Regions from separate parts of the Paenibacillus sp. FA6 genome, predicted to be linked through region 1. Evidence: riboswitches for the same ligand, from Rfam matches in the RefSeq annotation. Region 1 holds a riboswitch; each other region holds the start of a gene.
The links. A riboswitch is a leader RNA that binds a small molecule or an ion and turns the genes downstream of it on or off. The one in region 1 is predicted to bind cyclic di-GMP.

Region 2: linked by a shared signal. The riboswitch ahead of ACP8HI_RS02480 (transglutaminase domain-containing protein) and the one ahead of ACP8HI_RS24335 (methyl-accepting chemotaxis protein) in region 1 are both predicted to bind cyclic di-GMP.
Region 3: linked by a shared signal. The riboswitch ahead of ACP8HI_RS23355 (MucBP domain-containing protein) and the one ahead of ACP8HI_RS24335 (methyl-accepting chemotaxis protein) in region 1 are both predicted to bind cyclic di-GMP.
Region 4: linked by a shared signal. The riboswitch ahead of ACP8HI_RS11365 (response regulator) and the one ahead of ACP8HI_RS24335 (methyl-accepting chemotaxis protein) in region 1 are both predicted to bind cyclic di-GMP.

What each region holds. Positions count from the first base shown of each region.
Region 1 is NZ_CP188820.1:5,396,954-5,405,175, reverse strand. Features, by position in the region: gene ACP8HI_RS24340 (amino acid adenylation domain-containing protein) at 1-2,349, opposite strand, end outside; gene ACP8HI_RS24335 (methyl-accepting chemotaxis protein) at 2,426-4,189, opposite strand; cyclic di-GMP riboswitch class I at 4,363-4,446, opposite strand; gene ACP8HI_RS24330 (YolD-like family protein) at 4,738-4,989, shown strand; gene cysK (cysteine synthase A) at 5,176-6,090, opposite strand; gene pepT (peptidase T) at 6,293-7,525, shown strand; gene ACP8HI_RS24315 (M50 family metallopeptidase) at 7,626-8,222, opposite strand, start outside.
Region 2 is NZ_CP188820.1:536,446-544,667, reverse strand. Features, by position in the region: gene ACP8HI_RS02500 (SpaA isopeptide-forming pilin-related protein) at 1-1,696, opposite strand, end outside; gene ACP8HI_RS02495 (class D sortase) at 1,790-2,395, opposite strand; gene ACP8HI_RS02490 (hypothetical protein) at 2,606-2,788, opposite strand; gene ACP8HI_RS02485 (response regulator) at 2,941-4,077, opposite strand; gene ACP8HI_RS02480 (transglutaminase domain-containing protein) at 4,201-5,007, opposite strand; cyclic di-GMP riboswitch class I at 5,021-5,102, opposite strand; gene ACP8HI_RS02475 (AEC family transporter) at 5,235-6,155, shown strand; gene glgD (glucose-1-phosphate adenylyltransferase subunit GlgD) at 6,385-7,488, opposite strand; gene ACP8HI_RS02465 (glucose-1-phosphate adenylyltransferase) at 7,485-8,222, opposite strand, start outside.
Region 3 is NZ_CP188820.1:5,146,294-5,154,515, reverse strand. Features, by position in the region: gene ACP8HI_RS23355 (MucBP domain-containing protein) at 1-4,202, opposite strand, end outside; cyclic di-GMP riboswitch class I at 4,273-4,366, opposite strand; gene ACP8HI_RS23350 (N-acetylglucosamine kinase) at 4,578-5,540, opposite strand; gene ACP8HI_RS23345 (exo-beta-N-acetylmuramidase NamZ family protein) at 5,604-6,743, opposite strand; gene ACP8HI_RS23340 (PIG-L deacetylase family protein) at 6,820-7,524, opposite strand; gene ACP8HI_RS23335 (GNAT family N-acetyltransferase) at 7,527-8,222, opposite strand, start outside.
Region 4 is NZ_CP188820.1:2,432,376-2,440,597, reverse strand. Features, by position in the region: gene ACP8HI_RS11390 (extracellular solute-binding protein) at 1-393, shown strand, start outside; gene ACP8HI_RS11385 (ABC transporter permease subunit) at 488-1,363, shown strand; gene ACP8HI_RS11380 (carbohydrate ABC transporter permease) at 1,367-2,239, shown strand; gene ACP8HI_RS11375 (CehA/McbA family metallohydrolase) at 2,256-3,557, shown strand; gene ACP8HI_RS11370 (MFS transporter) at 3,503-4,780, shown strand; cyclic di-GMP riboswitch class I at 4,775-4,855, shown strand; gene ACP8HI_RS11365 (response regulator) at 4,925-5,188, shown strand; gene ACP8HI_RS11360 (flagellar assembly protein A) at 5,216-5,995, shown strand; gene ACP8HI_RS11355 (FapA family protein) at 5,999-7,078, shown strand; partial or broken gene ACP8HI_RS11350 (PilZ domain-containing protein) at 7,453-7,770, shown strand; gene ACP8HI_RS11345 (winged helix-turn-helix transcriptional regulator) at 7,761-7,862, shown strand; partial or broken gene ACP8HI_RS11340 (winged helix-turn-helix transcriptional regulator) at 7,909-8,045, opposite strand.

The sequences.
Region 1 (8,222 bases):
GAAATCGTCGTGAATACCAATGTGAGTAAGATTCATCGCTTTCTCCCAAGCTTCAGAAATTTCCTGCTCTAATTCATTACGGGGAGCTTCATAATTAGAATTGTCCACTACGGTTACTTCCACTTCATAAAGTGCAAGTTGTTTGCGGTCTATTTTGGCCGTAGGCGATACAGGCATCTCTTCCAAATAACAGAAATAACTTGGAACCATATAGGACGGTACCTTTTTACTTAAATATTGGACAAGCTCGCTTTTAGATATAGCTCTTCCATTCTTTGAAGTGTAGAAGGCGACAAGGAACTTCGTTCCGTCTGTTTCTGCCTTGGCAATGATCGCAGTTTCTTTGATATTCTCGTATTTAACTAAGTTTTCTTCGATTTCCCCGATCTCGATCCGATATCCCCTAATCTTAACCTGCAAATCCTTTCTGCTCACGTACTGGATTCCGTTCTTTTGCAGCATGACCATATCCCCAGATCGGTAATATCGTTTGCCGGAGTTCGGATGAATGGGGTCCGAAATGAACACTTCATTCGTCTTTTCTTGTAGGTTCAAATAACCTTTAGCTATACCCACAGAGCTGATGAGCAGTTCACCCATAACATTCAATGGACAAGGTTGATCATTCTCGTTCACGATCAGAACCTCGTAATTAGTGAGGGGCACTCCAATAGGAATGCTGGATATATCATCTGGGACAACGTAATCAATAACATGGCCGGTCGTTAAGGCTGTTACTTCTGTGGGACCATATACATTTATTATTCTAACTGCATGGCCGAACTTCCTCTGTAATACTCGGACGGACTCCCCGGATAAAGACTCGCCTCCAACGACGAGACTCTTGATCACACTATATTTCAAGGCATCTTCATCACTAAGATGGGCAGACAACTGATTAAAGAATACGGTCGGCAAGAGACAGAGCCGTGTCGCCTTGACTTCTTCAATCGCTGCGGTGAACGATTCTATCGAAAAACGTTGTTCATTGTTAAGGATATGCAGCCTCGCTCCGCTACATATTGAACTGTACATGTCATATACCGATGCATCGAAACTGAAGGTAGAATACTGCAACATGACATCTTCTTCGTTAAATTGAAGATCTTCCTTGGTTCCCAAGGCAAGATTTACAACGCCTGCATGTGCGATCATGGCCCCTTTGGGCTTACCTGTAGATCCGGAGGTATAGATGACATAAGCCATATCATCGGGATCACTGATCACATCAACGGGACCCTCGGAATACATTTCAAGCTGCTTGTCCAGACAAAATACAGCGACTTCTGATTCATTCCCATTCAGTAGGTCCGCTAACTTAGATGTATATTGATCTTTTGTAATAACGATGTGAGATTGAGTATCTGTAATAATGTAGAAATTACGATCATCAGGATGCTCCGGGTCTAGAGGAATGTAGGCTCCTCCAGCCTTCAACACGCCCAACATGCTTATAATGGCTTCGATGCTTCTCTCCATGAAGATAGATACAAATTCACCTTTGGTAAGTCCCTTGTGTATCAGCATATGAGCTACTTGATTCGATAAACAGTCCAATTGACTGTATGTTAAGCTCCCCTGGTCAGAGGAAAGAGCGATCTTACCAGGAAAGCGATTTACCACGGATTCAAGCATTGCCGGAATCGTTAATGTAACTGACCAATCCTTGGTCGTGTTATTGAGCTCGGCATAAGCTTCCATATCTTCTTCGGTCAAAATAGGTATACTCCCTATGGAAACCGCACCGTTAACCAATCCAGCATTCACAATACACTGGAAATGACGTGCGAATTTACGGATCGTATTCTCTTTGAATAAATTGTTATGATATGTGATATGAGCTACCCACAAGCCTTCCTCTTCACGAACAAACCAATTAAGAACGCTATCTTCCATCTTATTGTCTTCTCCGTAAATCGTCTTCATAAAGGATGAATGCCCCGTCATTAATTCGATCTCTGACAGCGATAAGCTAGCAGCATAAGTGCTGTTTAGTTTTTCTGTTATATTCTTAAATAGTTGCTGAAATGAAATATCTCCTTCCCAAACCATTCGTAGTGGTAATACATTCCCACTATGATCATTGACTCCAACAATGAAATCTCTTTCGCCAGTCATTCTGTGTAGAAACGCATAATAGCAACTGAGCATCCATGCTTTTATGTCATAATGGTTGTGAACATGGTTCATTTGTTCTGCATTTACGTCTAGTACAAAGGTCGTTTTCTGTACCTCCCTAGATGCAAGATGTTTAGGGAAATCTGTATAGATATCCAATGCAGACAGAGGAGATTGCAGTTCTTGCACCCAATATTCTTTCATACTTTCTGATTTCAATGTGGTATTCATCAACAACCGCTCCTTATTTATCTCTCTAGAAGTACAGTATGAGGGGGATAATAAGCTAACATTCGATATGCTTATTTTAGACTTTCAATCCAATAACTAACTCCTCAAGCCTACCGGAAATTTGATTTAGATGCTCCGCGGTATCAACCATTTTATTAGAAGATATACGTTGCTCATGAGCACTTGACTTGATCTCCTCTGATACTTCCGCATTCCTCTCTGCTATGACCGCAAGATGCTTAATGGAAGCTGTAATTTGTTCTGTCTCTGCTACCATTTCCTCTGTTGCAGCAGAAACTTCCTGAATCTGACTTGTAACTGATTCTGTAGCCGTTAGTAAAGCATTAAATAACGTTCCTGTTTCTTTCACAATCTCTATTCCCACTTCAACATTACGTTCCCCTTCATTAATTGCATCTACTGCAGTTTGAGTTTCCTTTTGAATGAAGTGGATTAACTCCGTAATTTGTTCAGCTGATTTTCTCGACTCTTCCGCTAGCTTCTTCACCTCATTGGCTACAACAGCAAAGCCGCGTCCCTCTTCGCCAGCTCTAGCCGCCTCAATACTAGCATTTAAAGATAGTAATTGTGTTTGCGTAGCGATTTGGGTAATTACCTGTACGATTTCGCCAATTTGTCCAGAGCGATTCTGTAATTGTTCGATCGAACCCACTGAATTTAGTACTGATTTATGAATAGAGTCCATCTGATGCATGACTTTACCTACATTCTCGCTACCTTGCTCTGATTGGTCTCTCATTTCCATGGACGTATCAGATAGTAGATTGGTGCTTCCTGCAATAGTGCTAACCCCTGAAGATATTTCCTCAAGCGATGTAACGCTTTCTGAAATGGACTTACTTTGCTGAGATGCCTGTTCTGATATCTCCTCAATATTAGTAGTAATCTCCATTGAAATTTCCTGGTTATCTTCCAGAGTAGAGAACAACTCTTTAGATTGCTCAGCCGATTGTATAGATACGGATTTAATAGTCGTTACCAATCGATTAATATTGATAACAGTCGCATTAAACTTTTCTGCTACTTGACCAAGTTCATCCTTGCTTGTCGGCAGTTGAACGTTAAAGTCACCTTCACTTAATTTCTCTAGAGCATTCATCAAATGCTTCACGGGTGCAAAGGTTCGTTTCGTTATGAAATATTGCATCGCTAAAATAACAATTAAAGTAGCAAGCAAGGCTAGCGCGGTATATTTCAACAATGCCTGCTTTCCGTCCATAATTAAGCTAGCATCAACATCTATGCCCATATAAGCGAATATATTCCCTTCGCTATCTTGATAAGGTGAGAGAACGGTTATCCACGTACCGTAGTCATCATCATACGGATTGGTAAAGGTCAGTTCTTTCGTCTTTAACATTTCTCTGACACCGTCTGCGTGAATGGTAGGTTGTGGATACATACCTCCTAGGTTAAGTCCATCTGCCATAAGCATGTCCAATACCTCATCTGAAAAAGCAATGATTGATGTTTCATTGTTATTCACAAGTTCAGGACCAAATAGATAGCCTTGAGCAACATTGGGATGCATAACGGGTAATTCCCCAAAGACTTCTGCCATTTTCCTCTGTATCGTTGAGTTACGGTCTGTATTAGCTTTCGCTTCATTAGCCTCTTCCTGTGTTACTTTTCCTTTCCACGATTCCATGATTTTTTGTGAATCCGACTCCAACTGTTTCGTGAGAACTTCTCCCTGAATATAGTAGCTAGCTACTATTAGTATCACGCCTGTTAAAATAATAGATAAACTAGTCCACATCATAATTTTAGTGACAATACTTCTGTTATTGATCGATTTAAACACTTGTGGTAACTTCATTTCCTATCTCCTCTTTATCTGTATAGTATGGCGCTTCATTATGTGCTCTCAGGTTGCTGGAACTTCTATAGTGACACCTTCCCTCCTTATCATTCAAATCAAGACTCACCCATAATAAATAACAAAAAAAGATGATCTACAAAGACTGACTTAACAGCCGTAGATCACCAATTTTTTGCAACTGGCTGACTACCCCTAAGGATTTAGTCCCTTTAGCTTTGCGTCACTACTTTTCAGTAATTTTGCTGAAAACACGTTATGAAATTGTAAATAAAATCATCTAAATGGTAGTAATCAACAATTTGTTTCATTTTACTATGTATTTGTAACTATTTCCATCACTTCTTAGAAAGTTTTCAAAATATTTCGTCTAAATATGTAGAATTTTGGTCCAATGTACCCATTTTTTTTATTAAAAGGAACGATTAGTTTAGGATGATATTTATGGATTAGCTTATTTATAGCCTCTGGGTCCTAATGGGAATGACTTCAATACCATTTGACGGTATACTGGAGATTCGATCTTGTTGTGTAAGGGAGGGATTTATATGGCTAAGCCAAAGGTCGCAAAGAGACCCACACGTGATGAATTTGAATTAGAAGAACTAGGCAACCAATTAGTCGAAGCAAAGAACGAGGAAAGTGACATTGTATTAACGGTTTGGGGATGGCAAGAACAGGTGCGTGGTCAGATCGTGCTTATGGACTCTAGAACCCGATTAGTTCATATGCAGCATGATATGGAACTCACGAAGGTACCTTTTCTAGATATTATGAAAGTGGACTATCCAAGAGATTAATCACATGGAAATTATACGCCCTAGGAACATTAGCTTTCCATGGGCGTGATATAGAATGTACTCCTCATGAATTACGGATGTAGGAAAGAAAGAAATAAGTGCTTAGATGATGGAAGGTGACGATGCTGGGTCACCGCACCACCCAGCACATAAACTCCCCGACCAAGGGCGCCGGAAGTGCCTTTCTTAGAATAACTCCATGCTCAAGTATCGTTCACCCGTATCAGGAGCTATACATACTACTCTCTTGCCAGTACCTAATTTCTTAGCTACCTGTATCGCCGCATAGACAGATGCACCCGAGGAAGGTCCTACAAGAATGCCCTCAAGACGAGCTAGATCCTTCATCATTCCAACGGCATCCACATCAGAAATCTGAATAATTTCATTATATACCGCTATATTCAGAATTTTTGGAATAAAGCCTGGACTCGTGCCCACTAATTTATGCGGACCGGGTTGACCGCCAGAAAGAACGGGAGATCCTTGAGGTTCAACAACAGCGATATGAATATTAGGCAAATGTTCACGTAACTTCTCGCCTGTACCTGTAATCGTACCTCCTGTACCTGCCGTAGCTACAAATGCATCCAAACGATAATCCATCTGCTCCAATATTTCCGGAGCGGTCGTGATGCGGTGAATATCAGGATTAGCGGGATTCTCGAACTGCTGAGGTATGAAACTCCCAGCAATTTCTCCACTGAGTTCCAGTGCCTTAGCAATAGCACCGGGCATTCTTTCACTACTTGGGGTTAGAACAACCTCTGCTCCGTATGCTTTTAGAATATTGATTCGTTCCTTGGACATATTATCAGGCATGATAAGAATAGCCTTATATCCTTTGGCCGCTGCAATCATGGCTAACCCAATACCTGTATTACCGCTGGTTGGTTCAATAATTGTCCCCCCCGGGATGAGTAGACCCATTCTTTCGGCTGTATCAATGAGATTAAAGGCCGCTCGATCTTTCACACTTCCTGAAGGGTTGAACATTTCCAACTTTACGTATACCTCTGCTGCACCTTCTGGTACGGTACGATTTAAGCGAACCATAGGTGTCTGCCCAATAAGTTCTGTTACACTATGTACGATTTTCATGGTATATATATCTCTCTCCTTTGCCTATATAAGTATACATATCGGATTTAACTACTTCCCGCTAAATTTCTACTAGAATACCACAAAACTATTGGATTCACAAAAATAGAAATGATAGATGATCATTCCGCTATACGTAGCGTTGTTTTAACGAGTTTGTTATATTTATGTTCAATTTAATTAAATCTAAGGAGAGATTCGAATGAAACAAGAGCTAATTGAAAGATTTATTTCCTACGCCAAAGTAGATACACAGTCTAATGAAGACATGGATACATGTCCTACAACCGCTGGACAGCTAACACTCGCTCGTATGCTACTGGATGAGCTTCAAACGATCGGTATGGACGAAATAACGATGGATGAGAATGGTTATGTTATGGCTACTCTTCCATCCAACAGTGAGAAGCAAGTGGATACGATTGGATTTCTAGCTCACTTGGATACGGCAACAGACTTTACAGGAACGAATGTTAATCCACAAATTATTGAGCACTATTCTGGACAAAATATAACGTTGAACGAATCCTTAAACATTGTGCTGTCACCTTCCGACTTTCCTAGTTTAGAAGAATATACAGGTCACACACTCATTACGACCGATGGCACTACACTTCTAGGAGCAGATAATAAAGCTGGTATTGCTGAGATTATGACAGCTATGGCAACCCTCATCCAACATCCAGAGATCAAGCATGGAAGAATAAGAGTCGCCTTCACCCCCGATGAAGAGATCGGACGAGGCCCTGAGCGGTTCGACGTTGCAGCATTCAATGCTACTTATGCGTACACTGTTGATGGTGGTCCACTCGGCGAATTGGAATATGAGAGCTTTAATGCAGCCGCGGCCAAGATCACTTGTCATGGGAATAATATTCACCCCGGAACAGCGAAAGGCAAAATGGTCAACTCTGCTAAAATAGCTATGGAGCTTCAAAGCATGTTACCACAAGAAGAAGCCCCCGAATTAACGGATGGATATGATGGATTCTATCATTTGCTCTCTATTCATGGAGATGTTGAACAGACTACACTTCAATACATTATCCGAGACTTTAACAAAGACAATTTCCATACCAGAAAAAAAAATATTGAACACATTGTTCATGTCCTTAATGCAAAATACGGTCCGAATTCCATTGTTCTTAATATGAGAGATCAATACTATAATATGAAAGAAAAAATCGAACCCGTAAAGGAAATCGTCGATATTGCCTATGAAGCAATGACGAATCTGGCTATTGTGCCGATCATCCGACCTATTCGTGGGGGCACAGATGGTTCACAGCTATCATACATGGGATTGCCTACACCGAATATCTTCACTGGGGGAGAAAACTTCCACGGGAAATTCGAATATATCTCGGTAGACAATATGATCAAAGCAACCCAAACTGTAATTGAAATTGCTCGCCTCTATGAAGAAAAGGCTTAATTCGATGTCTTCCAACTCTCGACTGAAGTCACAGGTTTACGAAAACGACTTATTAAACATAGAGATGCCTATCTAAGTTACTCGACAGGCATCTCTATGTTTAATTATTTCGTTCCCGATGGGAAGGCTCTTTCCAACTACGTAAAAATAAATGGAGAGAAGATCGAGCACAGACAAGCGCTATAGCAAGAAATAATAACGCCCAAAATACGGTCGGTACATGTGTCCACCTAGCTAGATTAGATGCATCCCCTGCACTCTTCCCCAGTAATGATTGTATAACGAGGAATAACGGTCCCATCACAGATTCCTCCAATGTCAGGAATGCCAACAATCCAAAATACATATTCCGTATCATCGGTGGCAAATATAGCATGATGATATTTAGAACAATGAAGCCCGCAAGCCAGATCACCCCATAACCCTGATGTACAAAAAGGATAATCATCAACAGTGCAATGGTCGTTAACAGCACTAATCCCCACTTCTGCCACTGCTTATACATCCAATAGAACAACAATACGGCAGTTAACGATGCTGTGATATAACCAGCAAGTCCAATAAATATAGCACTCCATAACGAGGTCATAGTCGAATATGTAACACCACTGTGGTTTGCATTCAATTCAATAGATAATACGCTACCAGATGTGAACAACGTCATCACCGCATGAGCGAATTCATGAATCATCGTATC
Region 2 (8,222 bases), 1.1 Mb from region 1:
CAATCGGGTCTCCATTAATCTTTACACTAGTTGGATCTAACTTCATATGTCTTCCAGCGTAATTATCTGTAATGACGACGTCAGTCATATCCTTCATGTCTTGATTCAGAACAAGTTCCCAATTAATTGTTTTCGCATTGAAATTAGAACCAACTACACTTTTAGCAAAGATAATTTCTTTGATATCCTTTTTCCCTGTTTTAAAGGTTCCATCGCCCATCTTTACAGTATTGGAAACTGTTTCGTCCTTATAGATGCGGGCTTGCGCCTGAGTTTGATATACGATTTCATAAGCTTTAGTTATTGGATTTTTAAAGTGTAATTTGAAACCACCATCAAAATCAGTACCAATACCTGTTACCTCATATTCACTCGGATTAACCGGAACCGTATTAGGTGTACCTGTACCACTACTATTGATCAGCACTTCATACACGGTCACTTTACCATCAAGGACCTTTTGTTTCGTCACATTAGTCGAATCAAATGTATCCTCTATCCATGCAGCGGATTGTGGAATTGTTTGTTGATTATAATTATATTGAACTTTCCAAGTAATAGTTTGTGTTTTCGAATCGTAAGCACTATCTTGACCTGATTTTGATAGGGGCTCATTGAAACTCACAGTCGCCTTACCTATAACAGTTTCATTGATAGCTCCACTATTACCAGTAAGCGTCACTTCATTTGCGAAGACTTTCCCTTTAAAAGGTGCTGTCGTTGGTGCTTTAACACTTGTCGTGTATGTCACTCTATACGCTTTAGTGATATCACCATCGACACCATCAGCACTTTCGATACCTATAAAATCCATCGGAAATGCTGATCTATTGTAAACTGGAGTTCCTTCCTTGACCGTTCCATCCAATTGAATGATCAACGGAGATACTGTGATATTTCCTTTAAGTGTAAGATCGGTTGGAAGGTTATCATCCAACAATGCACCTTTAATCAATTTTTCCCCTTGGTTAAAATCAACCGTCCATACAATTTCATCTGAATTAAAATTCTTGTTATTGGCTAACCCAGTCTTCGTCAAGCCATCCGTTGCATTATTAGCAAAATGAACATCAATCGTAGCACCCGCTGTCCCAACGAAATCGAACTCAATTGGTTGCTCCAAACCATCACCGAATTTAGATTGGTCATATTTAATCCATACATAGAAATTACCCTCTAATTGTGCACCAACAATACTATCATTAAATGTGAATACTACCTCGCCTGTCTCTGAAACTACATACGTTCCAACGTCACCATCTAAATCCCCCTTTAGCTCTGTTCCAATCTTTAATTGAGCAGGAAGTTGAAATGTATAGGTCGAACCATCATCATAACTATGGGATTCATTAGGTAGTGACCAATCAAATAGGACAGCTACTTCATCTTTAATACTTGGTCGAATATTCGGTGCATTTATTTCATTACCTTGTGGAGTCAGAATTCCCCCCACATACGTAGGCTTTTTGTCATACATCTTAACACCTGTAATGATTTTGTCTGTAATCGGTGCACCCACAGCCAATAGGCTCATCTTAGCACTATCTCCATAAGTATCCTCGGTAACAGTACTCCGGATCCCATTCTCCGAACCTTCAAGCTCATTACTAGCAATAGCCATTGAAGCAGGTAATACAAGATTTAATACTAAAGCTACAACCATGAATAAATATAATAATTTACTATGTTTCTTCATATTAATTCCTCATCTCACATTTTATTTGTCAACACAATGCCTTTTAGCAGAGTTTATGTACTCAAAAGCAATCACTCCTTCTCTTCATCGCTTCTAATCTATTATTTTCCCTTTAATAATAATGCGATGAGTGGGGTTGATCATTGGATCACAGGTAACCAAGGTGAGTTCTTTATCTTCACCATTGCCTTCTAACACCCATACTTCTTCGGGTTTGACACGTAGCTTCTCTGTAACTGTATATTCAAATTGTTGTTCACCATTATCGACTTGTATCTTATCGCCTTCAACAACCTCATTAAGTCTATTGAAGTTCCTTCCATACGTACGGTTTCTGTGTCCTGCGAGAGCATAGTTTCCAACCCGGCCCATTGTCCCCGTATTGGCGATACTAGCAATCGTAGTCTTCATATTCTCCTTCGTTGCTCCATGAAGAATGGGCAATTGTAAACCAATGGTACTGATACGTAGAATACCTTCCATATTCTCATCGTTACTAGATGTCCTCTCTTGCAGATCATCTACCACATCTTCAAGATCGACGTTATCAGATAACGTATCCTCAGCCATCTCTTCGGATAATTCATCTCCATTATCAATATTGTTAAGACTCTTCTGCCATTCCGCAACCAACTTCTGCTGCTGGTAATTCTCATACATTTCAGATAATTTGGGATAGTTGAGCATCATCATTCCCATAACTATTAGTAGTACGGGGACCATTTTCACCCTTTTTCTCATATTATGTACATTCCTAACCTTTGATTTATTAGATGGCTATCGCAATTATTCGATAAATTCTACCAATTTCTATTATAAATATCACATCTCAACAAATTCTCAACAATAACTAACCACCCTAAGGAAATAATATTGGTCTTTATTTCATAAAAATAAATACATTCCATTTTATTTCCAAGTTCCTGCTTTAATTTCCTTTTTGTTCGTTATCCATTTGTGTTTCATTTTCTGTATGATTCCCACTTTCTTCTTCTCTTTTAGAATACGTCTCGTGCCCTGTATCAGCAGCTTATATCTATATTCGTCCGTATAACTGAGTTTATGAACTTCTTCAAAATAATCAGCATTCAAATTGTAACGACCCCTTTATGCTATCTCCTAGTGTCTTTATATCTTCATATTCAAGTATAAGATTGCTATCTATACAATATCTAGACAGTACAAAAAGACCCTGCTATCTACATTTGTAGAAAACAGGGTCTTTCCCATTGCTCACAAGACATTCAAGATTCAATTAACTTTCCTTGCCATTGTTTATACCACTCTGAAATATACGCACTAGGCGGTTCATTAAATTCATCCAGTAGATTCCTAATCAGAGAATGATACTGTCGATTTACCAATATATCATTATCCATAGACGCATATATTTTCATCAGAATAAAATAAGCCTTCTCCTCTTGCACATGCCGATTACATATTTCAATATACCAAAAAGTAGCCTTATCTAGCTGATCGTGTTCTACGTACCAGTCTGCGATCTCATAAGAAATACTGAGCCACAAATCCTTAAGCCGTTGACGCTCGCTTTCAGCCCACCAATAATCATATTCCTGTAAGTAATCTCCAGAATATAATTTCATGATTTCTATATAGTTATCTAATGATTCAATTGATAGAGGTGAAGCTGAACCTAATCTAGTCTCCCATTCTTCTACGTCTAACAGAACATGATCGATATTCAGTACATAACCTTCCATTGAGTTCACAATTTGAAAATGTTCATCATAGGGTGCCAATGTTTTTCGTATGTGATAAATAGCAGTATATAACTGTGAATATACTTTGTCCTGTTCATACTCTGGCCACAGCAGATCAATCAATACAGATTTACGAACTAATTGACCACGATGTTGTAGTAAATATAGGAACAATTCCTGCGCTTTTGACGTCCGCCATTGAATCACAGAGAATAGATTATTAGACACTTCGACGGTGACTTGCCTAAATATATTCATCCTCATTCTATTAGTATAACTCACAACTTGATCTTGTTTAGATTCTACGTATCCGGTAATGCGTTCCATCGTTTTGTTCAACCGATCAAATCTAATAGGTTTCACTATATAATCCAATGCATTCAGTTCAAAAGCCTTAACGGCATATTCATTATATGCCGTTACAAACACAATATATATATCTGGCTTCTTCTCCAGAATCTGTTCTGCTAACTCAATCCCATTTATTTCTGGTAAGTTGATATCCAAAAAAACTAAATCCACATCTTGAAGAAGAATCTCTCTTCTTCCAACAATCGGATCTATAAATTTACCTATTATTTCTATGTTTGAAAGTTTCATAAGTTGGCGCTCTAAATAATCTACAGCAAGCTGTTCATCATCTACAAGAATCACTTTCATTAAGAACATACTCCTTATTTGTGGAATTGGGTAACACTGAATTCCTTATGTTAACAATATCATGATTTCTAAAAACAAAGAAGCCACGAACATATTGTTCAAGGCTTCTCATAAATATTATCATTAGTACTGTTTGGTTGCCGAATACTTTGTTGCATCTTTGATCATCGTAAACGCTGTTGTAGTACCGTTCCAGCCTGCATCAGTCGTTGTATCGATAGTAACCCATTTATTGTTCACATATACTTCATTCCAAGCGTGATAGGTATCCACATAACTAGTCGTACCCATAACAAGCTTAGTAGGAATATCTACACTCCGAAGCATCGCTGCGAACAAAGTAGAATACCCATAGCAAATATCTTTCTTCGACGACAATGTCTGATCGATCTGAGGGAAATAATCTGCAGGAACATTCGCTGCTAGTTTATGATCATATTTAATATTATTAATGACATAATTATAAATTATGGTTACCTTCTCGGTATCCGTTTTTACATTTTCCGTTAATTCTTTCGCCTTTTTAATGGCTTGATTCGTATCATTCCAATTCACATTCTGAATCGAGTTCAAATATACTGTTGCGCTATCACTCAGATCAAGCGTGATCGTATCTGTGTGTACAACTCGATATTTGTTTCCCGTTGCTTGTTCAAGAATGCTAACTGTATAATTACCGTTGCCCAATTGAAGGGGAAATACTTCCGCTTGCTTGCTAACCGTTAAATCATAAGTATATTTCTCCTCGCCCTTAACGATTACGAGTTTTGTCTGAACTTTCGCCTTCACGTCGTACTTCACACTAATAATTCCCTTGTCTACATTAGCTTCATCTAACCAGCTAGTCCCTACTGCAGCACGGACTGTTACTCCATTAAATAAAGAGATCACTATCACAAGTGTCGCCACAAATAGCATGAATTTCCGCACAAATAAAACTCCCTTCGGTGGCTAGGCTACCATCTTAACAAGAAGGCCCTATAGCTTTGCGTCCCTACCTTTCGATAGGTTTGCCGTTATCGTAATAAAGTTCTGTATCTGCCTATCGTATCATAACCCTCTGTTATAACAAAGTTATTCTTCTAAGTCCTATCGGACATAAGTGCTATAATGGGAAGATCATTTCGATTCTATCACTCGCAGAGGAAGTTGAATTTATGATTGTAGACATCATGTTAGAAGTCGTATTACCCGTATTCGTACTCATTGGAATTGGATCTTGGATGCAGCGCGTATTCCGCCTAGACCTATATACTTTAGCCAAAATAAACTTTTACTGTATCACACCTGCTGCTGTCTTCATGAGTATGTATCATTCAGATATATCAGGAGAGCTACTGGGGACAATCACGCTATTCTACGCACTATATGTTCTTATCCTCTACTTGATTGGTTCACTGCTATCCCGTTATATGAAGCTTAGCAAGGGGATGAAGGCCGCATTCAATAATAGTATTATGCTGGATAATTCGGGGAACTACGGCATGCCTGTCAACGCTTTAGTCTTTAATGGTGATCCATTAGCCTCCTCCATTCAAGCATTAATCATGTCACTTCAGAGCCTACTGACCTTTACATATGGTGTGCTCTCTATCCAAGGGGCGAAGCTTAAAGGAAACTACAGAAGTGTATTGATTGGTTTTCTCAAAATGCCTGTCCCCTACGCATTAGGTATCGGATTGCTCCTTCGTGCGCTGAAGGCTCCTCTTCCAATCTTTATCTCTCAACCGCTAACCTATGCACAGCAATCCATGGTCGCTGTCGCATTGCTAACGCTTGGAGCACAAATCGTGAAATATCCGTTACGCTTGTATCGGTTAGATGTGTATGTGAGTGTATTCGTGCGCCTTCTGATCGGACCCGCAATTGGTTGTTTACTCGTATACACTTTGGGGTTACATGGTATCCCCGCACAAGCTTTACTCATCGCTTCAGGTATGCCAACAGGCGTTAACTCATCCATTCTGGCTGAAGAGTATCATAACGAACCCGATTTCGCCGCACAAACCGTGTTGATTTCCACTTTATTGAATGTCGTCACGATTACTGCGTTGATCTCTTTGGCGAGAACTTTTTAAGGATCAACATATAAGTAGTATCAACAAAGGTCTGATAAAGCAAAAGCAGCTCTCTTCTGACGAGGAATGAGCTGCTCTTTTAGATTTCCAATCCCTTTTACCTTATGCAGAGAACCTTTACGGTTCAGCATTTTGTTGTGGACCCATTGAATATGTCTCCAAGACCGGAGTCTTAATGTGACTGCAGTATATCATGACTACGGAGTTCAAGAGTCTACGTAATTCCCTATCAAATAACCTTCCGCTTCACAGCGACAAACGGCGCTCGCTCATGTCCTATTAACGTTCTATCTGCCTTAACGATGACATCCTTATCAATAATAGCCTGTTCGATGGAGGTGTTCTCATGGATCACACCGTTCTGCATCACAATACTATTTCTTACGGTCGCACCTTTACGAATATGGACCCCACGAAATAGAATGGAGTTCTCGACACGCCCTTCAATGACACATCCATTGGCCACCATGGAATTACTTGTATGACCGGAAGCTAAGTGTCGTGCTGGGGGCTCATCTTTTATTTTCGTATAAATAAGTCCTGGCTTAAAGAATAACTCTCTCCACACATTCGGATTCAGAAGATTCATGCTGTGCTTGTAGTAACTGTTCAATGTATTAATAACTCCTAGATACCCCTGATGCGAATAACCATATATATTCAACCGACCAAGATTGGCACGAATCGCATCCTTCATAAGGCTATGATGACCTTCTGCTAAAGATGCTTCTATTAGATCTAGCAGTAGACTTTTCTTAAGAAAGAACATCTCCATGGATACCTTATCGCCATGCGGTGATGAATTCGGTTCCCAGATCGACGTCACTCGACCTTTATCATCCATTCCAATCCGTGTTGAGAATGAATCGACATCACTCGTATCTTTATATACTACGGTGATGTCTGCTCTAGTGCTATTGTGGAATTCCTGTAATCCGTTAAAGTCGATATTACATACCATGTAGCTTCGGGAGATCAAGACATACTCCTCACTACTTCGATGTAGATAATCTCTATGAGCATTTAATGCGTGTAAATCTCCATTGGAACCATCCAGACCTTCCTTCATAGGAGGAAGAATGAACAGCCCAGACCTTTTTCTGTCTAGATCCCATTCCTTCCCTGATCCTAAATGATCCATTAATGAACGATATTTCGTATGTGTGAATATTCCAACATTCGTAATTCCAGAGTTAACCATACTTGATAGAATGAAATCAATGAGGCGGTAGCGACCGGCAAACGGAACAGATCCGATATTTCGATGATACGTAAGTTCTTCCAACTGATCTGTCTCATTCACCATATTGATAATTCCCATAACATTCTTCATGTCAACATCTGCTCCTTCAAGTGTAAGAATTCCGAAGGGATTGATTCATGATTTCCTACAAGAGTAACTTCATCAGTGTCAGGTGACCCTACTTTACTTCCATCCCCAATGATGGATCCTTCACCTACGATAGCTTTATAGATCGTTACATTCTCTCCAATTTTGGCATTAGGCATGATAACGGAATCGATGATCACACTCCCCACTCCAATCTCAACGCCATAGAACAAGACTGAGTGCTTCACTTCTCCAAATACAATGCAGCCTTCATTCACAAGAGAATTAACAATGTTAGCAGAATCTGCGATATATTGAGGGGGTTGATTCGGATTCAGAGAGTAAATACGCCACTTACGATCATCTAATTTCAGAGTAGTCTCATCATCCAACAAGTCCATATTCGCTTCCCACAGGCTATCAATCGTCCCGACATCTTTCCAGTATCCCTCGAAAGGATAGGCCGATAATTGTATACCATCTTCCAACATCGTAGGAATAATATCTTTCCCGAAATCATGACTGGATTGCGCCTCGGCGGCATCATTCTCCAAGTATTGTTTCAGCGTCTTCCATGTGTACATATACACCCCCATGGAGGCGAGATTGCTTGTACTATCCTTTGGTTTCTCCTGAAATTGAGTCACTCTATGCTTATCATCCACGCTTAGAATTCCGAAACGGTTCACATCTTTCCATTCGACTTCAATAACAGCGATCGTTGCATCAGCTTTTTG
Region 3 (8,222 bases), 250 kb from region 1:
TTCTTTGTGTAGTAGAAGGTATGCTGCTGTCCTTCTGTATCCTTGATTAGATAGTCAAAGTCAGGATTGACTGGTGTGTATACACTACCATCAGAAGATATAATTGGTTCTGCATGTAACGGAAGTACTTCCCCTACATTGCCACTATGCGTAGTAGAATCTTTCAGAACTGTTTCAGTTCCTTCTAATACATAATTCACAGTTACATAGCCTTCTTTAATAATTGGAGTATCCTTTGTGTAGTAGAAGATATACTCTTGAACTTTAGTCGCTGTGAAGGTATAGCTGTGACTTAATGCTTCCGCTGTGTAGCCAGTCACTGTCGCCGCTGCAAGCGTAACGTTTTCTCCGGTTACACCCGCTTTAGTCGTTGCATCAGCTAGTTCCTTATCTGTACCTTCTTCCAAGTACTTCACAGTAACCGTTTGTTCGTCTGCTGTGTAGTAGAAGATATGCTCTTGAACTTCATTTGCTGTGAAGGTGTAGCTGTGACTTGGTGCTTCCGCTGTATAGCCAGTGACGGTTGCTGCTGTAAGTGTAACAATTCCTCCTAACACACCTGCTTCAGCTGTTGCAGCAGACAATTCCTCATCCGTTCCTCTTTCCAAGTACTTCACAGTAACCGTTTGTTGGTCTGCTGAGTAGTAGAAGATATGCTCTTGAACTGGAGTTGCTGTAAAGATATAGCTGTGACTTGCCTCTTTGGCTGTATAGCCAGGAATTGTCGCCGCTGCAAGCGTAACGTTTCCTCCGGTTACACCCGCTTTAGTCGTTGCATCAGCTAGTTGCTTATCTGTTCCTTCTTCCAAGTACTTCACAGTAACCGTTTGTTCGTCTGCTGTGTAGTAGAAAATATGCTCTTGGCCTGGAATTGCCGTAAAGGTATAGCTGTGACTTAATGCTCCCGCTGTGTAGCCAGTCACTGTCGCCGCTGTAAGCGTAACGGTTTCACCTGTTACACCCTCTTCAGCTGTTGCAGCTTCCAATACCTTGTTCGTTCCTTCTTCCAAGTACTTCACAGTAACTGTTTGTTCGTCTGCTGTGTAGTAAAAGATATGCTCTTGGTCTGGAGTTGCTTTAAAAGTATAACTGTGACTTTCCGCTTTGGCTGTGTAGCCAGCAATTGTTGCCGCTGTAAGCGTAACGGTTTTTCCTGTTTCACCCGTTTTTGTGATTGCAGCCTCCAATGCCTTGTCAGTTCCTTCTTCCAAGTACTTCACAGTAACCGTTTGTTCGTTTGCTGTGTAGTAGAAGATATGCTCTTGAACTTCATTTGCTGTGAAGGTATAGCTGTGATTTGCAGCTTTGGCTGTGTAGCCAGCAATTGTTGCCGCTGTAAGTGTAGCGGTTCCTCCGGTTACACCCGTTTTAGTGATTGCAGCCTCCAATACCTTGCCAGTTCCTTCTTCCAAGTACTTCACAGTAACCGTTTGTTCGTTTGCTGTGTAGTAGAAGATATGCTCTTGGCCTGGAGTTGCTTTAAAAGTATAACTGTGACTTGCCGCTTTGGCTGTATAGCCAGGAATTGTTGCCGCTGTAAGCGTAACGGTTTTTCCTGTTTCACCTGCTATAGTGGTTGCATCATCCAATACCTTGTTCGTTCCTTCTTCCAAGTACTTCACAGTGACCGTTTGTGTACCTGCTGTGTAGTAGAAGATATATTCTTGGCCTGCGGTAGCCGTAAAAGTGTAACCATCGCTTACCTTTTCTGAAGTGTATCCAGCAATTGTCGCCGCTGTAAGTGTAACGATTTTCCCTGTTACACCCGCTGTCGTCGTTGCAGCAGACAGTTCCTTATTCGTACCTTTCTCCAAATACTTCACAGTAACTGATTGTGCGCCTGCTGTGTAGTAGAAGATATACTCTTGAACTGGTGTTGCTGTAAAAGTGTAGCTGTTGCTGGTCTTTTCTGCTGTGTACCCCGCGATGGTTGCCGCTGTAAGCAGAAGTTCTTTGCCTGTTACACCACTTTTAGTAATTGCAGTAGCTAGTTCCTTATTCGTATCCTTTTCCAAATACTTCACAGTAACCGTTTGTTCGTCTGCTGTGTAGTAGAAAATATGCTCTTGGCCTGGAGTTGCCGTAAAGGTATAGCTGTGACTTAATGCCTTCGCTGTGTACCCAGCAATTGTCGCTGCTGTAAGTGTAACGGTCCCTCCTGTTACACCCGCTTTAGTGATTGCAGCCTCCAATACCTTGTCCGTTCCTTCTTCCAAATACTTCACAGTCACCACTTGCGCGCCTGCTGTGTAGTAGAAAATATGCTCTTGGCTTGGAGTTGCTTTAAAAGTATAGCTGTGACTTGCCAATTTGGCTGTGTAACCAGGAATTGGCGCCGCTGTAAGCGTAACAGTCTCCCCTGTTACACCCGCTGTCGTGGTTGCAACCTTCAATACTTTGTTCGTTCCTTCTTCCAAATACTTCACAGTAACCGCTTGTGCATTGGCTGTGTAGTTAACTGTGATCGTTACTTCTTTATTAGGCATCGTTCCAGTTACTCTTCCGCTATTAACGATTAACCCACTACCTGTACTAAGGGTCACGTTCTTGAAAGTATATCCTGGAATAACCTTGTTGCTGTAATCGGAATCTACTGATTCACCTTGAAGTTTCTTGACTACTTCAGCTGGACTTAGAACGTTATCTCCAGCCTTATATTCTACATTGAGATTATAAGGTGCTTTCACATATCCGAACCAGATGGTTGGATTAGGAGCAGAAGTAGTTAATTTCATACTTGTTGGATTATCGCCTTTTTTGAGCGAATAACCATCAACAACTTTTGCTGGTACCGAATAGGTCCCGTTGATATCAAGCGCCGACTTTCCAGATACAGTAAACGGTTCGTCGTATAGCTGTTCTGCTAGATCAGGTCTATCTACAACAACTCCGGCTGTATTGATTGGATCGCCTTGCGCATTAACATAATATCCTCTAACGGTAATAGAACCCTTCCCGAAGCTCACCTCAGGTACATCAAATTCCTTCGATGCAGATTTCTTATTAACATCTGTATAGTTCAATATGGTTGCTTTGTTTGTTGGATATAATATGTTTGGATCTGCGTTCGCATCCATCTTAACGATATAACTCATCGTTGCTGGAGAGCCCTCGGCAATGTTACCGATATCCCAGTCGATCGTTTCTGACCCACTGTTCCATTTTGTCGTTCCTTGAGAAACGGTGACATCACCGATCTTATCAAACTTGGCACCCATTGGATCGATAACTTTTGCGTTCTCCGCTGCAAAGGAAATCTTGCTGGACAATTCAGTAAAGACGTTGTTCAACTCATTACTGGTTGAAGCAAGGTATCCCTTATTTTGACTCTTATTCAATACATCTTTGGCATTGTTATCATTTCCAACATCAAGCCCTATGGAATAAATACCAATTCCCTTATCCTTGATTAGCTTGGCTTCTGATATGGTTGCAATACCATTATTATTTACCTCGTGGCCGTTTACTGTATAAATTTCGCGATCGTACCACTGACCGAACCATTTATATCCTTCGGCTAAATTATAGTTACTACCTGATCCGAGAACAGTCCCGTAATTAAAATTTGAAAGCGCAAACCCTGCCTTTTTGTCTCCAGGCCATGTATAAGTTGTCGCCTTACCTGCCTTATAGCTGTATGTCGGTGCTCCATCACTTAAGAGGACGATGACCTTGTTCTGTGCTTGGCTTCCCGCCAACAACGTATCAGCACGGTGGAGTCCTGCTTGAATGTTGGTGCCTCCACTAGCTTTAATTTTATCAATGTCTTTCTTTAGATCTCCCTTACCAGATGTCCCCTTAAATTCGGATACAGTTGTTACATCATCAGAAAAGGATACAACCGCTATTTTTGTCGTCGAATCTTTAATTAGCAAATTATCGACAAATTTATTCGCGGCCGTAATAGCATTAGTCATTCGACTCGAATCTTTCATACTTGCCGACCGATCGATGACCAATACAACGTCTGTACTGGTGTTAGTCTGAATATTTTTACCCTCAACGGTTAACGTTACCTTCCATTGACCCAGTGCCCCTGGTATAGGCTCAGCTACCTTCGTCAGATTAACTGCTCCCGGATTGGGCCATACTGGCTGATTCGTTGCATCCGCAGAGCTTGTTAGCAAGGTTCCTGGTATAAGTCCTATGAACACTGAGAATATGAGTAACCACATCGATGCACGTCTTAAACTCCGTTTCATTGTTTCCTCCTTATTATTTATGGAATTAGTTCCCCGGAACACAAAAAGGTCCAGCTGCATTAACGAGGTTAATTGCAGCTGGACGATCATAAGTCTATTAACATAGACTCTTAGATTCCGAGGCTTTGCGAACCAATCTTTCGATTAGTGTGCCAAAATATACAATTGTCGTTAGCGCAGATGCACTTTCGTGACTTACATCATATTTTTTGCTCCGTAAATAATATAAAGGAACTATCGTAGTCCAATATATTCCACATATCGAAAATTGTCAATCATTTATATTGTAACAATTCCTAATATTAATGGAGAAACCCAAGAATATAATCAATCCAATTTTCCACTCGTTCAGTTGGTTTAAATGAATAATATCGATTAAATAATCTTTATTATAGTCTTCGATATATTGTTTGTTTGCTGTTCTATTTCATTTAAGCGGTTCAATGCCATAAGCATCGCACCGCTAGATGCATCCTTTCTTGCAATAATACATTGCATCCCAGGATAGTGCTGTTCCAGCATTTTTACAAAAGCAGTCTGCACAAAGGTAGCCTTGAGCAGAACACTCCCCGCCATAGCAAGAGTTCCTTCCTGCAAAGACAGTTTTTCCACTACAGGGACCACCAGCTCGAACAAGGAACAAGCACTTTTTCTAGCAATGGTCAGAGCCACCTGATCCCCCAGCGCACAGGCATCTGTCAAGATAGGAGCCAAAGCAGCAATGTCCTTTTTATTGGTGCTTTGGTCATACACAAAACCGACGATCTGCTGAACCGTCTCCATAGAAAGTTGCTTATACACCATTCTAGTCATTTCTGTTGGAGGTAAACGACCATCATTCGCCTGTACCATAGCAGTGAGTATATCCCGACCTATACTGTAACCACTGCCCTCATCATCTATGAGGTGACCCAAACCACCCGTGCGATGAGAAAGACCCTTTTCATTTCTCCCATAACAGATCGACCCGGTACCTGCAATTAGAATAATGCCGTGCAGATGTTCTTGTGCACCGTAAAGAGCTGTTTCGTGATCGCCAGTAATGACCAGTCCTCCCTGATACCCACACTCTCTGACATTAACATCTAGCCGAGTGATAACCGTAGGATTACTGACTCCAGCCGCACCGATGCAGATCTGTACACAATGATCCAGACCGCCGCATACCCTTGCAATTGTTGCAAAAATCTCTTGAAAACTAAGACGGATACTATCCTCATCCTGCCCATTATAGTTAATAGCACCCGATGTAAAGGTATGCACGACGGACCCATTCTCATCGGCTACCGCCACCGCGGTTTTTGTACCGCCACCATCCAATCCTGCAACATATCTCATCTATTTATCACGCCCTTATATTTACCATTGTAATGATAGGTTACTCATACCACATCTTCTCTATTAATACAGATGATACTGCTGTTTGATCTGTGCAAATTCCCGACTTTCCTCACGGAATTGCTCCAATAAAGCCGAAACATCTACTGATTCGTCACGGTACAGCTTATCCCCACACAACAAATCAATAAAAGGTCTATCTTTCTCTTTCACTGGTGGTAGGAACGAGAATTGTTCGTAGAGTTGCTTGATGGTATACATTAGAGTAACACCTGTTTCCACAGCATGTATAGCGCGGGCATCCGTTACATACAACTGCACGCCCCTACAAAGTTCTCCCTGATGTTTCGAAAAAGTAGGTTTGAAATAAACCGGTCGGAATAATACCCCAGGTAACTTCTTCCCATTCATCTCATCCGCTAATTGCTCTGCCTGGATAAACGGTGCTCCTATCATTTCAAAAGGAAATGTGGTTCCTCTTCCTTCAGAAATATTGGTACCTTCAAATATACAAGTACCGCTATATAGCAGGGCGGAATCAAATCGCGGTATGCCCATGGAAGGCTGCACCCAGATACGATCAGTATCAGGAAATTGCATACTCCGCTCCCAACCATCACAGAGCACCACATGCAGTTCACAATTCCACTTCATCTGGTCATTGACCATCATCGCCACCTCGCCAGCAGTCAGCCCATAGCGCACACTAAGAGGATAATTTCCGATAAAGGATTCATAACCCTTCTTTAGAATGTTTCCTTCCACAGTTAAACCATCCAGCGGATTAATTCGATCGAGTACTACAAATTCCTTACCTGCTTTTGCACAGTCTTCCAAAGCATAGAGCATCGTATAGATAAAGGTATAATACCGTACTCCCACATCCTGAATATCGTATACTACCAGATCTACCTCTTCCAACATCTCCTGTGTCAATCGTTTGGAATCCTTACGATACAAGCTATGTACAGGCACACTAGTAATAGGATCCAGATAGGTATCTACTAGAGCGCCTGCATCTTCATCGCCACGCACACCATGCTCTGGTGAAAATAATGCGACAAGATTGAAATTCTCATGCAGAATTTGAATTGTGGATACAAAATCATGGCTTAATCCCGTTGGTGCCGTAATCAGTCCCAATCGTTTCCCCTTGAATAAGTGGGCATACTGCGCAATGCAATCAATACCGTTTCGGATCATAGCAACCCCCAGAAAATATAGTGTGATTCAGAAATGACTGTAACAATTAATTGTTACAGTCATTTCTCCTATCCGTTCATAATTCAGTTTTAAGTATACGCATCGTTTCTTCTGGAATCATGAATGTCTCTGCATATTCTTTTCGAGCCTCTATACCGCGAACTCTAGATAAATGCTTGTAGTATTCCAAGTAAGGGAAGGATTTACTTCCGGTTACGAACCAATGTTGAGACACTGCCTTAATCCATAGATCATAGGCTTCTTGGGAGAAATCCACATACACATAAGGTTTATAGTCGACTGCATCCTCCCAGTTCTCCGCATAATATAGTTTGGAGGCAAAGAATGCAGGCTTTTCCCTTTGAAATGAAGCTAATCCGCCAAAAAATCGTGCGTCGTTAACAATCAAGTGTGTCGTCATATGATCCTTGTGCATGCTGTTCTTAAAGTGCGTAATAATGATATTCGGCTTCACCTCACGAATAACATCGCACACTCGAAGGCGCATCTCCTCATTATTGTGTAACTCTCCGTCTGGAATATCGAAAACGATGGATTCTCCACCCAACATCTCGGCAAAAAGGTTGGCCTCATTCACCTTCTGCTCGCGATACTCAGCCATATCTCTCCCCGCAGGAACACCACGTTCACCCGCGGTCAGCGCCAATGTCACAATACGATCACCCTTAAGAGAATGGCTTGCCAAGACACCACCAGCCGTTAGTTCCATATCACCTACATGTCCACCTATAGCCAATATTGTTACTTTTCCTACACTCATCTTTAAAACTCCCTTCTCATGACAGAAAATTCTTTGGCATGTTGAAAACCAGCCTTCTCGTAAATACGCATGGCAGGATTATTCCTTCCGGTAAATAGGGACATATATATTGTATCGATGTTCTGAAATGCTTCACACAACTTAAAAAAGAGAATGCTGCCAAGACCATGCCCCTCATGATTCGGATGTACCCCAATCCCGGCAAAAAAGGCTCGACCATTATCCTGTCGGATAACTGGACCGGCGAATCCGACTGTTTTCCCTTCATACGCTACAATCACCATTGGAACACCCTCAGCCGTATAATTAGGGATTTGTGTATCCCATAAGGGGTTGTCGAATCCGCCCAGCATCTCATTCACTCCGCTGTGCTTTTCCGGATCAAATAGTTCCACTGCATAACCTTCTTCAGCTACTTTTTCTTCTTTGGATTTAATATCTTCTGGGATGAAGAAGTCAGCAAGATTCAGATACATCGCACATTCCCTTGAACGATCCACATATCCTTGGCTTAACAGGAACGGATAAAGCGTGCTATCTAATGGTACACCGGGTGCATTGTTATGCTCATGTTTCGGTGTATCTGGTATATACCAAGGTAATAACATGGGATTGAAGAACAGGACATCCGCCTGCTTCTTACCCAAATGTTGAAAGCGTTGCTCTAATGCATTTAACATCAACTTGTAGTTTTCATT
Region 4 (8,222 bases), 3.0 Mb from region 1:
CCTCATCCAGAAGCTGCTAAGAAGTTCCTTGAGTTCTGGAACACGCAAGAAGGGATTACGTTAGGGAGCTTGGGTGTCCAAGATTTTGACTACACCTTAGACAATGGCACGTATACGCTGACAGAAACCGGCCAAACCGCAAACATGGACCATGGTGTTCCTTATTGGTACAATTCGACGGTTAAATCGCCATTCCCTGCTCTGCCTGGCGTTGAAGATGCCATGGCGTTGTCCAAACAACATGCGACATTGGAGCTTTCCTTATCCACTTGGCCGGATGCTGAGAAAATCGTGAATAACTACGCACTTAAGGCTATGTCAGGTCAGATGGCGGCGAAAGATGCAGTCGCCCAAATGCAGAAAGAATTGAAAAACGCAAACTTAATCGACTAGTAATCCGGTAAGTGTCGAATCAGCAGGCGAGGAAGGTGTTCTAGCTTCCTCGTCGATTATCGGAGTTCATTTGTAAGGAGGAAGCGAAAAGGAAATGAGAACAATCAAGAAAAATGCCATGTTCTACATGATGATGGTTCCTATCGTCGTATATTTCGCTATGTTCGCTTATTATCCGCTCGTGAAAGGGATGCAGACTAGCTTTCAGGACTACAAACTCATGGGTGACCGGCCATATATCGGCTTCGACAATTATGATCTGGTTATCCATGATCCGAGCTTCTGGGATGCGTTATGGAATACGCTGTATATTGGCGGGGGAATTCTCATCGTCGGGTTTATCGCTCCGTTGCTTATTGCGCTCTCTTTGAACGAAGTTATGAAGAGTTGGTTCAAGAAAACCGCGCAGATGTTGCTGTACGTTCCGCATTTGTTATCTTGGGTTGTCATCGGAGGGATTTTCATTTTCCTCCTATCCCCGGATACTGGGCTAGTTAATATGCTGCTCGCGAAAATATTCGGCATGAAGCCGATCAATTTCATGGCGGATGAGTCCTGGGCAAGAAGCATAATGATTGGATCGGCCGTGTGGAAAGACATGGGTTACAACTGTATTTTGTTTCTGGCCGGCATTGCGGCGATCAGCCCATCGTTATACGAAGCCGCGCGAATGGACGGGGCGACCCGGTGGCAGCAAGTTCGCTTTGTAACGCTGCCGCAGTTGATGAACACGATGAAAGTTATTTTCCTGCTCAATACGCTCGGGATTTTCCGAATTTTTGACCAGATTTTCGTCATGCGCAATCTGGCGATCGCTTCAAAGGTCGACGTGCTTATGATGTATACGTTCCAGAAGGGAATTATGGAAATTCGTTTCGGACCTGCGGCCGCTGCTAGCTTCTTCGTTGTCTTATTTACTATGCTACTCACGGTTATGGTTAGAAAAATAACCCGTTTTGACGAGGTGTAACGAATGGGAATTGAACGATTTGAGAGAATGGGTTGGAAGAATAAGATATTTGACTTTTTGAACGCGGCGTTCCTGTTGCTGCTAATGCTGACGATGATTGTCCCTTTTATTAATGTGGTTGCGCTCGCCTTCTCGTCAGGGATGGCATCCATGCAGCCCGATATTATCCTTTTTCCGAAAGATTTCAGCGTGGAAGGCTTTACGACAGTATGGCAAAATTTAGACCTTTGGCGACCATTCATGAACAGCGTAATCGTCACCGTCGCTGGTACGTTCCTTCATGTTTTATTAACTAGCCTAGCGGGTTACGTGCTTATTCAGCCGCAATTGCCAGGCAAGAAGCTCATCATTTCTTTCATCTTGCTGACGATGATGATTCCGCAAGATGCGATCATGATTCCGCTTTACTTAGTGAATAAAGATTTGCATCTCATTAATACGCTGAGCTCCCTTGTTCTATCGGGTATGGTCTCTGGTTTCTCGATCTTGCTTATGCGCAATTATTTCATGGGTGTCCCTTACGAGATGTCCGAGTCCGCGCAGATTGACGGCGCAGGAATGTTTCGCATCTTCGCGACGATGTACATTCGGCTAGCGAAGTCGGGACTTGCTACGATTACTCTATTCGAATTTGTAAGCCGTTGGAACATGTTGACGGCTCCGGTGCTGTACATTAATGATAGTTCCAAAATCACGCTTCAGGTCGCGCTTAAGTCGATGATTACGGATGCGAGTGCCACTTCAAGCAATGTTCTAATTACTACAAACGTTCGAATGGCCGGAATTCTGATTTCGATTATCCCGTTGATAGCGGTCTATCCTTTCGTTCAGAAATATTTCATGAAGGGACTTATGCTTGGCGCTAACAAAGAATAGAGAGGGCGAAGACATCATGGAGATTATCTCAACGCTGTCCTTGAATAGATGGATTGCTAAGGAAGAAGAAAAGACTTACATCGAAGTTCCATTCGCAGTTGAAGGTCGGATCGAACGGATAGAGGTGCAGTATACTTACGAACATTCGGATGGCACAACCGTAATCGATATTGGACTCGGCTCGCCGGAACGAATCGTAGGCTGGAGCGGGGGGGCCAGGGATTCGTTCTTCGTCGGACTGGGCAAAGCGACACCGGGCTACTTGGCCGGTCTCATTCCAGCAGGGGAATGGTATGTCCTGTTAGGTGCATATCGTGTGCCGGAGGGTGGATGCAGGGTGCAAATCAACTTGAAGTTTGTCCACAATCATCCGCGATGGATGAAGGGCGATTTGCATATGCACGGTGTTCACAGCGACGGTTCCTACTCAATCGCGGATGCGATTCAATCTGGTAAGGACAGAGGGCTTGAATTTATGGCCTTTACAGATCACAATAACGCCTCACAGAACTTATCTACCTTGGCAGCCGACGATCAGCTTGTGCTCATCCCCGGGGTAGAACTGACGAGTTACAAGGGACATGCTAATTTGCTCGGACAACTGGATGCGCTGGACGACTTCCGGGTTTTGACACCGGAACAGGCGACGGCCACTTTGCAGCGGGCGGCGGATATGGGCGCATTCGTCTCGTTGAATCATCCGTTCGACCCAGATTGTCCTTGGGAGCTAGGCTTTGATGTTCCATACGATGCGATCGAAGTGTGGAATGGGCCGTGGCGTCCGCTTAATGAGACAGCTGTCCGTTGGTGGCAAGAGCAGTTGGTATCCGGACGCAAGCTCGTGGCGATCGGAGGGAGCGACACGCACAGACCTCATCCTTATGTTGCACACGGAATACCTACGACTTATGTTCGCGCTGAAGCGGAATCGAAGGAGGAGATACTTCGAGCGATCAGGCAAGGGCGCGTAGTGCTTTCGTTTAATACAGACGAGACATTCATCGATCTGTCCATCGATCTGTCCATCGGGAAGGCTGGCGTTGGAGATACGGTGATCGTGGACGAAGAAAAGGAATATGAACTAGCGGTGAGAATAACCGGTGCTGCGGGAGATAAAGTGCAGCTATGGTCCGATCAAGGTTTGGAGCAGGAATGGATCGTAGCAAACGAAGGTATATATTTTTTCCCTGTTGAGGCAGATCGCTTGTTCTACCGCGTGGAGTCGAACCGTCACCTGGCGGATCTGGACTTGACGATTACTTCTTGCCTGACCAATCCGATCTATATCCACAGATTGACGGTGGGGGCATCAGGTTGAACTTGCAAGAAATCACGGAAACCAGCGTAAGTGTCCGTACAAAATTGTCTAAGCCGGCAAAGACGCTATTATCTGTAAACGGGTTAAACGGATTAGGAATGAACCTGTCGAGCTTATTCATTAATGTGTATTGGTACAAGTTGACGCAAGACATGTCAATTACATTGCTTTTCACATTGGTCTCATACGTGGCATGGTTACCAGCCTTTGCACTTGCGGGATGGTTCAGCAAGCGGTTTTCCCGCAAGAGCGCAATCGTAATCGGGACGATAACGCAGCTTGCGTTCTATGGGGTGGTCCTCTTTTACGGTGAGCAGTCGGCTCATTGGATACCCCAGCTTGGCGTGCTCTACGGTGTCGGAGCGGGCTTTTATTGGCTCGGTATCAACGTATTGACGGTCAAACTGACCTCTCCGTCGAACCGAGATTGGTTTAACGGGGCGAATGGGATGATTGGTTCTATCACAGGCATGCTGGGCCCGTTGCTAGCGGGTTGGACAGTGTCTGCTACACCTGATCGAATCGGTTATCCGCTCGTATTTGGCGCGGCATTCCTGTGCTTTTTGTTGTCAATGTTAGCCTCATTTCAGCTCCCTGATGAGACTTCGCGGAAACCGTTCCAAGTGCGCAGCATGCTGGGGATACTAAGACAGGCTGAATGGCGACGTCTGACATTTGCGTTCGTAGCGTTGGCATTCCGTGAAGGCGTACTATCCGCTGCGATCGGCTTATGGGTATTTGTATCGACGCAAAGCGAAGGAACAACCGGACAATTCGCATTCCTGACTACCTTGTTGTCTGTAGTCAGCTTTTATGTGGTAGGTCGATTCGCTCAGGAGCACCACTATCGAGGATTGCTCACCGTGGGCACGACCTTGTTCAGCCTGTCCATGGTTGGCATTTCTATTCACATGAATCAGAGCACATTGCTGCTGTATGGGATTATGGATGCGATTAGCAGGCCGATCTTCGACACGCCTTTTAATACTCTAGCTTACAACTATGTTAGCCGATTTGACCTGGGCGGAAAAATCAGTACGGAGCTCGTCGTTTGGCGAGAATTTGCCCTCAGTGTAGGCCGTATTTCAAGTGTCGGGATGCTAGTCATGTTGTATAAATGGACGGACCCCGATTTGACGTTAGGTTTGTTCTTGGGCGTGATTTTCCTTGTCGGGTTGCTGCCTCTCCTACTCGTTTGGAAGGTCGTAACCGCTAGGAATTAACAAAATCCCATCTACAGTAGGGACGCAAAACTATGGACCTAACGAAGATGATTCTATGGTCGCCAAGTTACCGAAGGTGAGGTGAAAGTTTAAAAACATCACTCATTTGAGGATGTTTTTATTTTTGTATTTGGAGGGGTAAATATGGCAAGAATCATTATTGCTGATGACTCCTACTTTTCGATACTTGATTTATTAATTGTCGATTTTCAAATGCCTAATGTGGATGGCATTTCGCTTATTGAAGAGATAGCTAACGAGGATCCCGATGCAAAATTCATACAATGCACAATTTCGATTAAAAAGTTACAGAATAATCCGAGAATGAACAAGAGTGTTTCGGTAATCACAAAACGGTTTAATAAAACCAAGTTTATCGAATCTCTTACCACAGTCTTAGCAAACTAATCTTGAAAGACAAGGGAGGCGTTACCAATGTCAAATCATATCAGTGAACAAGAAATAATAAAGTTATTGAGTAAACTCGACCAGAATTCTCACTCACATGAACGAGAAGGAAAAGGATCATCTTCAACTATGCGTATGTTTAACCTAGATGATGAGATCATAGATGGATTCATTAAGGTCGAGCATGGAAAGATCATTGTTGGGAATTCTTCCAATGGGGGTAAAGTTCCTACTTTAAATGCAAAAGCTCCAGTCAAGCTCTGGATAGATGGAAAAGAGATAAGTAAAGAGAATAAAGTTACTTCTGAAAGCTTGCTAGAGTGGGAGATTGAAGAAAAGCCCTTATTCGAGATCTTAGTATCGGAAGACAAGTTAGACGCATATTTAACAATTAATCGCTCTCAGAGATATGCGTGGTCGTTAGAAGATAAAACTCTTGAATTAAGTGTAATACTTACTGCTGAGGAAGATACATCAATCATTTTGGAGACCTTCAATCTGCAAGATATTCTTACAGTAGTTGAAAATATGAACATTAAGATGAATCTTGATGTAGCAGTCGTACAAATGGAAATCTGTCAGCCTTCTCATCGGCCAGTAAAAATCGCAAGAGGTAAACCGCCTGTTCGAGGTCAGGATGCCCAACTGGATATGTTCTTCTCGGAAAATATTGAGAATATCTTTACCGAGGTTAGAGGTTTAGTTGATTATAAAAATTACATGAACATTCCATCCGTCAAGTCTGGAGATGTCATTGCTAAGAAAACACCACCTGTTGAAGGACAAACGGGGTATGATGTGTTTTGAAATGTGTTGCTTTCTGATCCGGTTAAGGATATTCGTATTGTTGGGAAGGATAACGTAGAGATTACACTAGATTCCATTGTTATTGCTAAAAAAGAGGGAAGACCTCGAGTTACGGGTAATCAAATTAAGTACTTTGACATCAATACGTCTTACCTTGTGCCAGGTAACGTTGATGTACAAATAGGCAATATTGTATTTTCAGGTGACGTGATAGTCTACGGTGATGTCATGGATAACATGATTATTGAATCACTGGGAAACATTTATGTCGCAGGCAGCGTTTTTAATTCGACTTTAACAGCCACTGGTAGTATCGCTGTGATGGGAAATGTCATCGGAAGTAATCTGTACTCAGGTTATTTTGGCATGCTCTATAACAGACTCTATAAATGTTCTAAACAGCTCATGGACATCCTTAAAGAAATGATTGAAAGCACAAATATACTATTGAATGAAATCGTTAAGAAGAAAATGCAGGCAACGTATGGCCAAGTGTTGCTACTAATAACGGAAAGCAAATATCAACAAGTATGGGATCTTGTGAAAGAATTGTTGGGGGTTATTACAATCATACAGCCTTACAATGAAGATGAACTGCAACAACTGAAAAACTATTTGGAGATATTCTTGCAGCAAACAAAAATAGTGGAAATCATGACAGCTGTGAGAATGGAGAATTTCTTGCGAGTATTGAAGGAAACATTTATGAGAGTCGCTTTAAGTCAGGAATCGCAAGTCCAAATCAACATAAACCAAAGTCAGAACTCAACATTAAAATCGAATGGAGACATCTTTATCCGAAAAGAAGGCGTTATCCAATGCGACCTTTATTCAGAAGGGAATATCATTTTCTATCTGTACAATTCCGTTTGTCGAGGATCCAAGCTTGAAGCAGGAGATACGATCTCTGTCATGAATGTTGGTGGGATTACAGGCGTAGGGACAACCCTTAAAGCAACAAAGAAAATTATTGTAAAGAAAATGTTTGAAGGTCGAGTTATCATTGATCGGCTGAGCATAGATATCTTTGAGCCGATTGAAGATAAGACATTTGATCGTAACAGTTTTAAACAGCTGGATTGAGAAAGTGGGCGATTATTATCGATAATACATAGTTTATCGGAAGAAAGTTAAGTATAAATATTTATTCCAAGCAAGGCAGCCTGCATCTACCTGAGCACAGTATACTAAATGATCATCATCTTGTTCTCTTACAACAACTCGGTATCGAATTATGGATTGAGGATACTAAACTTGTCACAGAATTAATTATGAAGAGATGGTTTCAGAAGTTCGAATGATTTATGAGAAGATACTCAACAATACGGAGCAGCTTTCAAATCGACAGATTCAGAAGCGGGTAATACCGAAGATTCAAGAATTGTGTATTAGTTTAAATATATCCAATGTTATATTGGAGTTAAGTAAAAAGTAGACGTGAAGAAGCATTTCGTTATGAATTTCCCGAACCATTAAAGGGCGAGTTTCAAATTACGAAAATGAATGGAAAGATGGTAGAAAGTCATTTTGGAGATATGGAAATTATTGATATTAGTTTGCATGGGGCCCAAATATGTACCGAATACGACTTTCGGATTAGTGGTAATGAAATTGAGCTGACATTGTATTTTCAAATTATGTCGATTGAATTTTCGATTCCTGGGGTTCTTACCCATCAAGAGCCTTATGGGAAGGAATTTAATTGCGGCATTCATTTTAAAACGGATGATGCGATTCGCCAACAGCTGACAGATGAACTTAAGGCATATGCTTAATCCCCGGTATTACGCAAAAAATGCTGACCACTCAACTAAGAGACCTGGAAAAGGTTCATGTCGACAATTCCAAGGTTTTGGAAGAGGTTTAACTGTACAAAGTAAATTTATACACTCAAAAGAATCGGTATTTGGGATTTCAGACGTCCGTTTCCGTCCTGACATCAAATGATAGATGATTAAAGGCTTCCATTTCCCCCCCCCATTACTTCTAATGCCGCCTCCACTCCAACTTTATACTTCTTTAGTACGCTATTTTTCCTCTTTTCAGTCATCTCTTATTCCTCCGTTAAAGGCTGTGTATTTTCTAGGAACATAGCATTCATTCACTTTGTCCGTTATTCAGGTAAGTTTCTAGGGCATCTATCTAGGGCACTTCTATGTTCCTATGGCACCTGTATCATCCTATAGAACTTGAAAGTGCGTACTTCCATGTTATTTTAGTACTGTTT